4 regions of the Sporomusa aerivorans genome follow, and region 2 is predicted to be linked to each of the others. Evidence: riboswitches for the same ligand, from Rfam matches in the RefSeq annotation. Region 2 holds a riboswitch; each other region holds the start of a gene.

The links. Region 2 has a riboswitch for cyclic di-AMP ahead of SATMO3_RS17105 (3D domain-containing protein). Riboswitches for the same ligand answer to the same signal wherever they lie in the genome.
Region 1: another riboswitch for cyclic di-AMP. It lies ahead of SATMO3_RS15755 (3D domain-containing protein); the one in region 2 lies ahead of SATMO3_RS17105 (3D domain-containing protein).
Region 3: another riboswitch for cyclic di-AMP. It lies ahead of SATMO3_RS08040 (APC family permease); the one in region 2 lies ahead of SATMO3_RS17105 (3D domain-containing protein).
Region 4: another riboswitch for cyclic di-AMP. It lies ahead of SATMO3_RS19825 (NlpC/P60 family protein); the one in region 2 lies ahead of SATMO3_RS17105 (3D domain-containing protein).

Annotation. Positions count from the first base shown of each region.
Region 1 covers NZ_CP156926.1:3,324,814-3,327,937, reverse strand. The annotation lists gene SATMO3_RS15765 (acyl-CoA dehydrogenase family protein) at 1-365, opposite strand, end outside; gene SATMO3_RS15760 (DMT family transporter) at 475-927, opposite strand; gene SATMO3_RS15755 (3D domain-containing protein) at 1,040-1,636, opposite strand; cyclic di-AMP (ydaO/yuaA leader) riboswitch at 1,695-1,839, opposite strand; gene SATMO3_RS15750 (L,D-transpeptidase family protein) at 1,948-2,667, opposite strand; gene SATMO3_RS15745 (3D domain-containing protein) at 2,757-3,124, opposite strand, start outside.
Region 2 covers NZ_CP156926.1:3,573,080-3,576,203, reverse strand. The annotation lists gene guaB (IMP dehydrogenase) at 1-1,165, opposite strand, end outside; gene SATMO3_RS17105 (3D domain-containing protein) at 1,305-1,946, opposite strand; cyclic di-AMP (ydaO/yuaA leader) riboswitch at 1,954-2,088, opposite strand; gene SATMO3_RS17100 (hypothetical protein) at 2,418-2,912, opposite strand; gene SATMO3_RS17095 (2-hydroxymuconate tautomerase) at 2,969-3,124, opposite strand, start outside.
Region 3 covers NZ_CP156926.1:1,776,605-1,779,728, forward strand. The annotation lists gene SATMO3_RS08035 (nitroreductase family protein) at 1-492, shown strand, start outside; cyclic di-AMP (ydaO/yuaA leader) riboswitch at 1,152-1,287, shown strand; gene SATMO3_RS08040 (APC family permease) at 1,632-3,124, shown strand, end outside.
Region 4 covers NZ_CP156926.1:4,101,096-4,104,219, reverse strand. The annotation lists gene aroH (chorismate mutase) at 1-167, shown strand, start outside; gene SATMO3_RS19830 (glycosyltransferase family 2 protein) at 375-1,334, shown strand; cyclic di-AMP (ydaO/yuaA leader) riboswitch at 1,425-1,561, shown strand; gene SATMO3_RS19825 (NlpC/P60 family protein) at 1,565-2,233, shown strand; gene SATMO3_RS19820 (ABC transporter ATP-binding protein) at 2,382-3,124, shown strand, end outside.

The sequences.
Region 1 (3,124 bases), 250 kb from region 2:
GCAAATGCCGATAATTTACCGCTGTTTAAGACATTAAAAAATTTTTGTTTTTGCGCGTCGGTGCCTAGCAATACGACCGGGTAAGAAGCTAAAGCATTGGCAGCTGTTGTAGTGGCTACACCGGCACAACCTTTACCTAGTTCTTCATAAATTAAGGCAATAGACAGTGCATCAAGTCCGGGACCGTCATATTCTTCAGGAACTGTTAAATTGAGCAGGCCGGCTTCATCAAGTTTTTTCCACAGAGCAGGTGGAACCACACCTTCTTTATCCATTTCTAATGCATGAGGCGTGATTTCTTTAGCAACAAATTCATTTACCATTTTTTGCAGATCCAATTGATCGGGAGTAAAGTTAAAATCCATGCTTTGCCTCCTTGATATATTAGCATGATACCAAAAAATTCTAATGATAAGTATACCGCATAATGTTTTTTTTGTTAACACTTAATTACAAAAAAAATAAAAAAATACTTTATTTTAACAGTAATTTAGCACCAACTGCAAGTAAGACCAAGCCAAATAATTGCGTTGGAGTACAGGCGATGCGGTCAAGTCCAAATCCACCAAAATAATCAATGATAATAGCTGTCAGTACCTGACCGACAATAATTGCAGTGGTGGCATTAGCCACACCAACGCCAGGAATACTTGCGGCCACTAAGTAAATGATAGCTACGCCGATAATACCTCCCAGCAAAGTGTACCAGGGAGCCTCCTGCCATGCATATAAATTTCCTTTACCCATTTTAAAAAGAAACAACAATACTAACACCAGAACGGTCCCGGTTACGTGTACGATAAAAGTAGCCTCCAAAAGACCGGTTACTTTGCTCAGTGAAGTATTGAGCGAGCCTTGTACTGCCATTAAAACCCCCGAGATAAAAGCCAAAACCAGTGGCAACATTTCGCCGGATATTAAATTCAAGCTAACACGCCCCCGTATAGTAGTCAAATTATATGTGTAGTATAGTACTTAGTTCCAGCTAATATTCCCAAGAAATTAACGTATAAAAAAAATCAGGCTTCAGCCTGATTTTTTAATCAACTATATATACGGTTACTCTTTGAACGCCAAAATTTAATGCATCGCTGCGACTGTCAAAAGCTAAATCAATTCTGTTACCTTTAATCGCACTCCCGATATCGTCAGCAATTGCGTAGCCATAACCTTTGATATATAACCGGGTTCCTAAAGGTATAACTGACGGATCAACAGCGGCCAGCCCTCTGCGCAGAAGATTTCCACGATATGTATAACTGCCATTGCCGGGGTCATGTGCCGAATAAGCGGAGGCCTTCATAGCCAGAGTACGGCTGTATCTGCTTGGCTCACCGGCTAAGCGCTCAAGATAAGCAAAAGTTTCTTTATCAACAACGCCACTTACATCTAGACTTGTACTACGTTGAAATTCTTTTACTGCTTTCGCAGTAACCGGACCAAACACACCGTCAATCTCACCCGCGTAGAAACCTGAGTCTGCGAGAAGTTTTTGTATTCCCCGGACTTCATCGCCCCGGGCTCCTAATGCTACCGACGCTTTTTCCTGCTGTTCAGCAGTCAAGCCAACCGCGGGACAGACAACAACAAACAGCACTACCAATGTGAGAATAACTGCCAATAGAACTCTTTTCAAGGAAACACCTCTCTTGTCTTGCGCCATCGAGATTCTGCTATGCTCAAGCAATAACAAAACCTCTGAGGCTTACAGCCTCCGGGGTTAGCTGTCGGGTTAGGGCCAAAGAGAAGGAAAGAATAGCCCTTCCGCAACATGCGGATTCACCCCTCTGGTTTTATTGGGTCCCCCGTACCCATACAAGGATTCGGCATTATAAATATAATACATGGAAAATTTAGTTCGGTCAAATTCAGTACATGGCGATATAGTAATCTTATCGCCATGTACCTCCAGCATCTTTAAATTTATGTTAAATTTCTTTACTCTGCTTATATTCCCAAACCGGCACACATTTCTTTGCTAGCTATACCGGTAGCAGGAACCCCTTCACGGGTCTGATAGGTCTTTACCGCTTCTTCAGTCTCTGAGCCAAACAGCCCGTCGGCCCGTCCCTGAAAATAACCTAGTTCTTTCAATTTTAACTGTAAGGCAACAACATCAGAGCCGGATGTCTGGTACTTCAGATTTCTATCAACCCTTACTTTTCGTCCTTCAATCCGCACCGATGTACCAATCGGAATCCACTCAAATAATTCCTCGACATCCTTATTGCGCATTCTAATACAACCATGGCTGGCAAATTGACCAATGGACCATGGTTTATTTGTTCCATGAATACCGAAGGTACCCCAGGGCACGTTTAACCCCATCCAGCGGGTGCCAAACCCAGTTCCCCAGTTATAGTCCTTCCATACCACATTCCATTCACCAATTGGGGTAGGCGTCTTGCTTTTACCAGTAGCAATCCGGTATTTTTTATATAACTGGTCATCGCTGTATACATCAAGCACTCTGGCCTGAATATTTACAACCATACTTACTTTTCCCGCCGGAGCTTCGGTAGGCTGATTATTGTTAAGGGAAGCTAATTCTTGCTCATCTGCATACTCATACCCCAGGATGCTAAAAAAAATACTTAAAATTGCCAATAAGGCAATACCGTAAATTACCCGGGAGCGCTTGAGAGTAAACGACCACACAGGATTCATTACACTTCCCCCCTGCCAATGCCTCTTTTGAAAATATATGTAGTAGTTTGCTGCATTATGAAGAGCAAAAAAAAACCGGCATACGCCGGTTATTTAAGAACATAGACTTTTACATTCTGAATGCCGTAGTCGAGAGCTTCCTGCCGGGTATCAAAGGCTAAATCTATACGATTTCCTTTAATGGCGCTGCCCTGATCATTGGCAATAGCAGGACCATACCCTTCAATCCAAAGTTTTGTACCCATGGGGATAACATTTGGATCAACAGCGGCTACCCCTTTTTTCACCTTACTTCCCACATATGTCGAATCATTCCATTTGCCGTTATCCATTGGACCGGGTCCATAAGCAGTCGCTTTCATATCGATTAATTTGCGATAGTTTTGCGGAGCACCGCTAAGAGAGTTATTTGCCTCCGCTGCTTTGGGCACAAGGTTATTATTGTTCAACAGTGCAG
Region 2 (3,124 bases):
CCATTCCCCTATACACCTTGTAGCTGCGTCCTTGATAAATTATTGTCTCACCGGGGCTTTCCTCGGTACCGGCAAGCAGGTTGCCGATCATAACCACTTGGGCACCGGCGGCGATGGCTTTTGCGACATCTCCTGAATACTTAATGCCGCCATCGGCAATAATGGGGACATTATAGCGCCGGGCAGCCGCAGCACAATTATAAATGGCTGTGATTTGCGGTACACCGATACCGGCTATTACCCGCGTGGTGCAGATAGAACCTGGGCCAATGCCAACTTTTATGGCATCCGCTCCTGCTTCAATTAAGTCACGGGTAGCCTCGCCGGTAGCCACGTTGCCGGCAACGAGATCGACATGCGGGTAGGCATTTTTAATTTTTCTTACGGCATCCAACACACCGTGCGAGTGCCCGTGTGCGGTATCGACAACAATTACATCCACTTTGGCGCCGACAATAGCGTCAACCCGCTCCATCATATCGGCACCGACGCCAACCGCGGCAGCTACTAACAAACGCCCCTTGGGATCTTTAGCCGAGTTAGGATATTTTTGCGCTTTTTCAATATCTTTAATGGTAATAAGACCTTTTAGGTTGCCATGTTCATCAAGTAAAGGCAGCTTTTCTATCCGGTGCTCGCGTAATATTTCCTTAGCCTCTTCCAGCGAGGTGCCAACGTTGGCTGTAATCAGATGCTCCCTGGTCATACAGGCTGCAATTTTACGGCTTAAATCTGTTTCAAACCGCAAATCACGATTTGTCAGAATACCGACAAGTTTGCCATTGTCAGTTACAGGCACACCGGAAATATGGTATTTTTCCATTAGATCATGGGCATCCTTCAGCGTATTGCTGGGAGATAAAAATATTGGATCAACAATAATGCCATGTTCGGAACGTTTGACTTTGTCAATTTCGTTAGCCTGACGTGCGATCGGCATATTTTTATGTATTACCCCGATACCGCCCTCGCGAGCCATAGCTATAGCCATACGGGCTTCGGTGACAGTATCCATGCCGGAGCTGATAATAGGAATATTGAGCTTGATATTTTTCGTGAGATAAGTGGATACTTCAACTTCTCTTGGAAGAACCTCTGACTTTGCCGGTACAAGCAGAACATCATCAAAAGTTAAACCTTCGGGGCCAAATTTGTTGTCAAACATTAACGGACTCCTTTCACAAAACATCTTCATAGGTATTTCTAAATATAATAACACAAATAAACTTGCCAAATCTACCACTTTTTATGTAGATTTAGAAAAAAATGCGGAATGCCTGGTACTTTAACCAGGCAATTTCGCATTAACCAAGAATATATACTTTTACATTCTGAACACCAAACTCATAAGCATGATCGACAGACTGCATGGCAATGTCAATACGATTCCCCTTGATGGCGCCGCCGGTGTCTTCGGCAACGCCGTACATGCTGCTGCCATCGGCAAACTGGATAAATAACCTGGATCCCAGAGGAATTACCCGGGGATCAACTGCAATTACACCAGGACGCACCTGAGTTCCCATGTAAGTTAAGTTACCCCACTGTCCATTGTCATGGGGACCGGGTGCGTAGGCGGTGGCTTTAATATCCATAGCCGCCTTGTAGCGGCCAGGTGCAATGCCACGTGACACAGCAGGCGTACTCCGGTTACCTAACAGGTTTTGTACGGTTTCCTCACCAACAACACCATCGGCCGTTAAGTTTTTTGCGTTTTGAAAGTGGATTATCGCCTGCTCGGTGGTTTCGCCAAAAACACCGTCAGGAGTGACATCGCTGTAACCTAAATCAGCAAGTCTTACTTGTAATTCTTGAACATCCTGTCCGTTCATGCCTGCTTTCAAAGCTTGGTCGCCCAAAGCCGCAAACGCCAATGGGGTCCAGATATTGGCAGCTACGACAGATGCGACAAGGGCACTGGCAACAAGTTTCTTGATGTTTTTCATAGTGAAAACACCCCTTTCTCAATGCCTGCGAGGTTAGCTGACGGGTTCGGGACAAAGGGAAATCCCTACCGCTAACGCGGATTCACCCCAAAAGTGGGTCCCCCGTTTTCCTTTTTGTTCGGAAATTCGGCATGTGGTTATGATACAGGATAATTGCTATTGTCGCAAATGCGATTACGTCAAATTATCCGGCAATATTAACTATTAAATAGTTCATTCTCTGTTATACGGCTCTGTATGCAACTAAAAATATAAAATTTTGATTTGTATGTAAATTAAAACTGGGTGAGTATATTTTAAAACACTGGTATAATACGGAAAGACGTTTAAATGGGACTAGCAACCTGGCAGTCCCATTTAAACGCCTTATGCACGATGTGTGGAATGTGATGTCTGCCGCCTGGTTTGCTCTTGCGGCAACACCAGATTTATGTATCTGGCCGGCGGTATAAGCGTAACCTGCCACGGCGGCTAATCTTTTCCCAAAATAAAGGGGGCAAACCCAAGTTCTCCCCAAAGGTGGTTATAATAGATATGAATAATGCCGTCAAAGCGGCGGCGCAGTATCTTTTTTACATGACTAAGAGAACTAAAAAACAGCTGTGTCTGCGGATGGGCGCTGTTAGCGGCTGCCTGTTGGTAGAACTGGGCAGTCTTGTCAACAGCTGTGTACAAGGACCAATATGCGGTCAGCCCATCCAGACTCAGGTCCCCTGCCTTTAGCTTCTGATTAATTTGTTGCCAGGATGTATCCAAACCAAGCAATTGAGCTTCTGTTACCGGCGGATAGACTGCACTGTCAACATCGACTGTTTGGGCTCTGGTTAACAGCTTGGTAAACTCTGTCTGGGATTGATGCAGCAGGGTGAGTACCGGTGCGGTTTCAGCCGGAGTTGTCTCAATCAGTTTCGCCAGTTGCCCCGCAATTATGGTTTCAAGCTCAAGGGCGAATTGTATAGGTAGCATAGAGCTCCACCTTTCTAAGAGGCAGGCCATTTCGTAAAACGAAATGGCCTGCAAAATTATTTATCAGAAGCTAATACGCCAGCTTTGGCGATGTGTTGGGTAGGTGCTTCGCGCAGTACGATAGTTACTGCTTCCGGTGGGCATTTTGCTGTCTCAACAATGGCTTCAGTTACCTTTTTTACCATCTCCCGTTTCTGTTCCAGTGAACGGCC
Region 3 (3,124 bases), 1.8 Mb from region 2:
CGGATTTTAGAGGCGGCCATCTATGCGCCTTCGCCGGCCAATAAACAGCCCTGGGAGTTTATTGTAACGCAAAACGCCAAATATAACACCAGATTGAAGAGTGTTGCCGATCTGACGAAAGACAAGCTGGCCGATCGCAGCGGGTGGAAATGGCTCCCGGCATTCAGCCTGGAATTTTTGGTGCAGGCGCCGATATTGATTGTGATTGTGGGGGATCCGGCGCGTAATGGGGCTGAACAGTTTCTTGACGAGCCGAGTCCCGGGTATTTGGAGGCTTGCAGCGCCGCTGTGCAAAATATGCAGCTGGCGGCCCAGTCGCAAGGATTAGGGACACTTTGGTTTTCGCTGTTTGAAAAGAGTGACGTCCGTGATATTTTTAACATTAGTCAAGATAAAGATCCGATTGCTATCCTTTGCGTAGGTTACCCTGAATTCATTGGGAAAGCGCCTGTGCGCAAGTCTGTTGAGGACAAGGCCACTTTCCTGGATTAGTTCTGTACTGAGCTACAATAAACAGAAACTCCCGAGTCGCCAGTGAAGCCCGGGAGTTTCTGTTATTTTTATTACCGGTACTGTCAAATTGCCCCGAGGCGTAAGAGCAATGCGCGGTTTGGCCCAAGTTTAATTCTCCCAGTCTGGAGCATTTTAATAGGACAGGATATTTTTTTTAAAAAAATTTCTGATAAATAGGCTTGCAAATGAGCCGTCCTTATGTTATTATCTAAGTAAGCACCATCCTTATAGCGCCAAAGATTTAAACCAGTCTGCAGTAGGTAGGAAACTTTCCCGTTTTCCGTTTGTTGCAAATAGGTTAATTATCTGGCAGGATAGTGTTTTTTGCTTTACCCAAAGGTCATTTGATTACCAGGTTTCGTGTTGTACAAAGAATTGTCTCGTTCCCGTTCGCAAGCTAGTTTGTATAAGGTTAAGATGTATTATGTACAGTGACTGACTGCTATAGGGATGGGTGCTCTGGAAAAAGGGGGAGGGTAGCCTCCCCCTTAGTTTTGTACTTCTTCTGCGCTTTTTTCTCAAGCTCGCTGCAAACCGGTATTTACTTCATTAATGTAAATAAATGGTGTTGCCGAGCGGCCTTGAATGCCCACCAATAAAGGACTTGACTTAGAATTATACATTTGCTACTATTTAAGTAATTGAACAGGCCGAGTTCCGATTGGAAGCGGAGGACCCACCTTTGGGGTTAATTCTGTTATGAAACAGAAGGGATGTTGTAGCTCTTGCCATCCTACCCGTCAGCTAACTTCGTAGGCTAAAGCAAGAGGTCATTTATGACCTTAGGGTCTTTTTTTATTGCACAAAATCAAATTATCTTACCATACAGGGACGCCTTATCCTTGGAAAACCGGGGAGTGGGTTTCATTGTGTGGTTATAAGTAACGTCTGGTTGACAAAACACAGGGACTGCGGTCCGGGTGCAAAGTAGGCCGGTACGGAAAACTAAGAGGTTAGCAATTGGCTGGACCTTTGGTTTTTTGTACCGGTTTTTTATTTTCGGTTAAACCAGGCAGCGTTACAGGGGAGGTAAGAGAACAACGCTATAGGGACAGCTTACTTTATCACAAAAATAGAATTACAGAGAAGTTTCAGATCATCTTGGAGGAATGATTACGTTGATGAGAGAACTCAGGCGGTTTTTGATCGGTAGACCGCTGCATAATACGGAATTAGCGCATGAGCGATTGCCAAAATGGAAAGCGCTGTCCATCTTTTCATCTGATGCTTTGTCGTCGGTAGCTTATGGACCGGAGCAAATTATGCTTGTCCTGGCGGCAGGTCAGATTTTAGCCTATGGCTATATCGGACCGACCGCTATATCCATTCTCATGCTACTAGGAATTGTGGCTATATCTTATGTTCAGGTGGCAAAGGCAAATCCCGGCGGCGGCGGCGCCTATGCCGTTGCCAAAAAAAATCTGGGGGAATTACCGGCTCTCATTGCCGCCGCATCTATTTTTGCCGACTATGTTCTGACTGCCGCCGTAAGTGTATCGGCGGGGACGGCGGCCATTGTATCGGCTTTCCCGGCGCTTATTGGCAAAGAGGTAACTATTGATCTTTGCATTCTGTTTGGGATTCTTATGTTAATTAATTTGCGCGGTGTCAGAGAATCGTCTAACGCGTTCGTCTATCCAACGTATGCATTTTTATTAGGGATATTATGTCTATTACTGACAGGCATTTATCAGGCTGTAACCCAGTCAGGCGCTATTTTGCCCCAGGAATCGCTGGCCAGGCAACAATTGGACTGGGGCATGATGTTTCTTATACTCAGGGCGTTTGCCAACGGCTGCAGTTCCATGACCGGCATTGAGGCTATTGCCGACAGTGTGCCCATGTTCAAAAGTCCTGAAGCCCGCAATGCGGTAACCACAACGTATTGGATGGCAGGTATCCTCGGCTTTATGTTTAGCGGCATAACCTTTCTTATTCTCGGTCATCATATTCTGCCGATTGAAAGCGTAACTGCCTTATCGCAATTGGCAGAATCTATTTTCGGCCGTACGCCGTTGTACTTTTATATTCAGGTCACTACTATGCTAGTATTATATTTGGCAGCCAACACAGCCTATAACGGCTTGCCGATTCTTCTGTCAATTGTTGCTAGGGACGGTTATATGCCGCGTTATCTGGCTGTCAGGGGCGAGCGCCTTACCTATTCAAATGGCATTATTTTATTAACAATAGCGGCTGCGTTTCTGATCGTCGGTTACCACGGCAATACCGATAATCTAATTTCGCTGTATGCAATTGGTGTTTTTGTATCCTTTACCATTGCTCAGTCCGGGATGATCGTTCATTGGCGGCGGGAAAGGCCGCGCGGCTGGCAGCTGCGTGTAATTGTGAATGGTTTGGGAGCCTGTGTTACCGGACTTGTTGTACTGATTATTACCATTACTAAGTTTTCTCACGGCGCCTGGATTATTTTGGTGTTTATCCCGGTTATGATCTATGTTTTTAAGCAAATAAAAGCTCATTACAACGATATGGCCGAACAGTTGCATTTACCCTTGGCGGAGCTGGATACCATTAAGCCGGTTGCCCGGCGGAAAAATACGGTGATTGTACCGGTTTCAAGTCCGACCAGGGTTGTATTTGAGACAAT
Region 4 (3,124 bases), 530 kb from region 2:
GACTTGGCTGGACGGAAGTGCCGCTATTCGGCACGCAGGAGATAGAATGCCCTGATGCGCTACCGCTATGCATTCGGGTACTGATTCTCTGGAATACAGAGATAAGTCAAAAAAATATACGGCATATATATCTGCATGATGCCGTATGCCTCCGCCAGGATATTTAAATTACTACGAAGCGTGAGAAGCCTGCTTCGCCTTTGTGCAAAGCAGGCTATTAATTTTGCCGGCGGATGCAAATGCTAGGATTACAAAGTTCGCCGCCGGGTAGTTAACTATGGCAGACAAGTTTTTGTTTATTTATGCCGAATTGGTAATTGCAATCATAAAACGGCGATGTATAATAGAGTGGTGACAGGGAGGCTGAAAATGGTATGCAGTTACATAAACCGTTGATTTCTATTGTTGTTCCTGTATTTAACGAGCAGGATAACATTGAAAATTTTTACCGGGAAGTCATTAAATATATGGAGCCGGAGCCCTACGACTTTGAAATAGTTTTTGTTGACGATGGTTCAAAAGACGCGACCCCGCTTATTTTGGAGCGTCTGGCGTATGCTGATCCGCGGGTACGGGCGCTGATTATGGCCCGAAATTTTGGACATCAGATAGCCTTGACATGCGGACTGGACTGTGCAAACGGAGATGCTGTAATTACCATGGATGGCGATATGCAGCATCCGCCTGAGATGTTGCCGCAGCTGCTTGCCAAATGGCAGGAAGGGTTCCAGGTTGTGCAAACGGTGAGGATCAATACAGAGGGAGTATCCTGGTTTAAAAGCTTTACATCAGGTATGTTCTATAAACTGATGAACGCCGTATCCAATGTTCGGATTACAGAGGGAGGGTCCGATTTCCGGTTAATGGATAAACAGGTAGTTGCCAGCTTCCGCCGTTTCCGGGAACGGGCCAGATTTATCAGAGGCATGATCAGCGCCATTGGTTACCGGCAGACCTATATTGAATTTGTAGCACCTAAACGTTTTGCCGGACAATCAAAGTTTTCACTGAAAAAGATGCTTCACTTTGCGCTGGATGGTATTACCGCGTATTCTAAAACTCCGCTCAGGTTTGCTTTTTATATCGGGATTGCTTTAGGTTTTAGCAGTATTATCCTGACACTGCATGTTGTATATATCAAAATTTTTACGGAAGAAGCAGTTCCCGGCTGGGCGACTATTACTGCCAGCATTCTTCTCCTGGGTGGAGTGCAATTAGCGGGAATAGGCATTATCGGCGAGTATGTCGGGCGGATATTTGAGGAGGTAAAACAGCGGCCGCTCTACTGGCTGCGGGCTGAACTCGGTCAGCGGCGGGAAAAGGAGCATGAGTGAACTTTTTCCAAGATATTGGCCTAATAATTGTAAAAAAAACGCGACTTTGGGCAGGAATTTTAAACTTTTGACCGAATAGAATATATTGAGCGCTGTAGAAAGCCGAATCCAGCTCAGGTACGGGGGAACCAATCTATGGGGTGAAACTTGATTAGCTGGACTAATCAAGTAGGGTGCCTGCAACCCTAACCCGTCAGCTAACCTCGGAGGCAGGTGAGAGGAGAGTCCTGTTGCAAAAGTTTTTTGGGCTTGTTGTTGCTTTTTGTCTCTTTTTTGGGACCACTACTCTTGTCCACGCAGCCGGTACATTTGAAGTCGGTGATCAAGGACCTGAAGTTGCTGCCATTCAAACTCAGCTAAACAATCTTGGTTTTAATGCTGGTTCTGCAGATGGTGACTTTGGTAACTTAACGGTGAATGCGGTCAAGGCTTTCCAAAAGTCTCGGGGTCTTGAAGCGGATGGCGTAATCGGAGCACAGACGTACCTTGCGCTCATGGGACGGGATATTCCCGCCAGCCGTGATTCCTCCACTGCTTCAGTGCGCAGGGTCATTCAGACTTCGCTTCGGTACACAGGTGTACCCTATGTATTTGGCGGGACAAGTCCAAGTGGGTTCGACTGTTCTGGCTTTACTCGCTATGTTTTTGCCCAAAGTGGCATTTATTTACCGCGAACGGCCGACGAACAGTTTGAAGTCGGGCGGCCTGTATCTTACAGCCGTCTTCAGCCTGGCGATTTAGTGTTTTTCAGCACATATGCGTCAGGAGCATCACATAGCGGCATCTACATTGGTGATGATAAGTTTATCAGCGCTACGTCCAGCAGCGGTGTTGCTATTACCAGTATGAACAGCAGTTACTGGGGTCCGCGCTACGTCGGCGCCCGCCGGGTGATGTAAACAAACAAACGGGAAGGCGTTGTCGGCCTTCCCATTTTTATTTACCGAGATTGCGCGGTTTTGGAGTTTTTTGTTATCACAGGTGTTGCATAGAGAAATTTGACACATAATAAGTAGTCAAGCAAAGCATGTTTAGTGGAGATAATTTATGTTTACTTTTTACTGGCGCAAATTTATAGTGCCATATTGGCTGCTTGCTTTAACCGCGGTAGTTTGCTTTATAATCGCCAGTGCAGCCGGTTTGGCGGCCCCTCTTGTGGTAAAATTGTTGATTGACGATGCTCTGGCCGGTGGTAATATTGTCTTTTTGCACTTTATTACTGCTGGGATAGTCGTACTGTATCTTATCCGGGGATTGTTTTCTTATTTCTATGGATATACAATGGCTAAATCCGGCAATAAAATGCTGGCTAAACTCCGGCAAGAGATGTTTGGTAAGCTGCAGTCGTTAGATTATGCATATTTTATGAGAACTCCTTCCGGTGACCTTATTTCACTGTTTACTAATGATCTCTTGTTTATTCAGCAGGCTGTTACTGTGGGTATACCGGATGTTATTGTCGAGTCACTTAACCTCCTGGCGATTATGGCTATTATGATATATTTTGACTGGGAGTTGGCTATGGTTACTTTTGCTACACTGCCTTTTATTATTGTTGCTATCAGCTATTTCAATAGTAGAATCGGCAGGCTGGGGGCTCTGGTTGAACATACTTTAGCCAAGGTGACTTCGATTATACAGCAATCATTGGTTTCAGTCATGATTGTCCAGAGTTACGTACGGGAAGATTATGAATACCAAAAATTCAGTGATAAGAATCAACAGGCTGCCGATGACTTGATTAAGGTACAGCGGCTTGGCGCCATTCTGGTACCTTTAGTTGAGTTTCT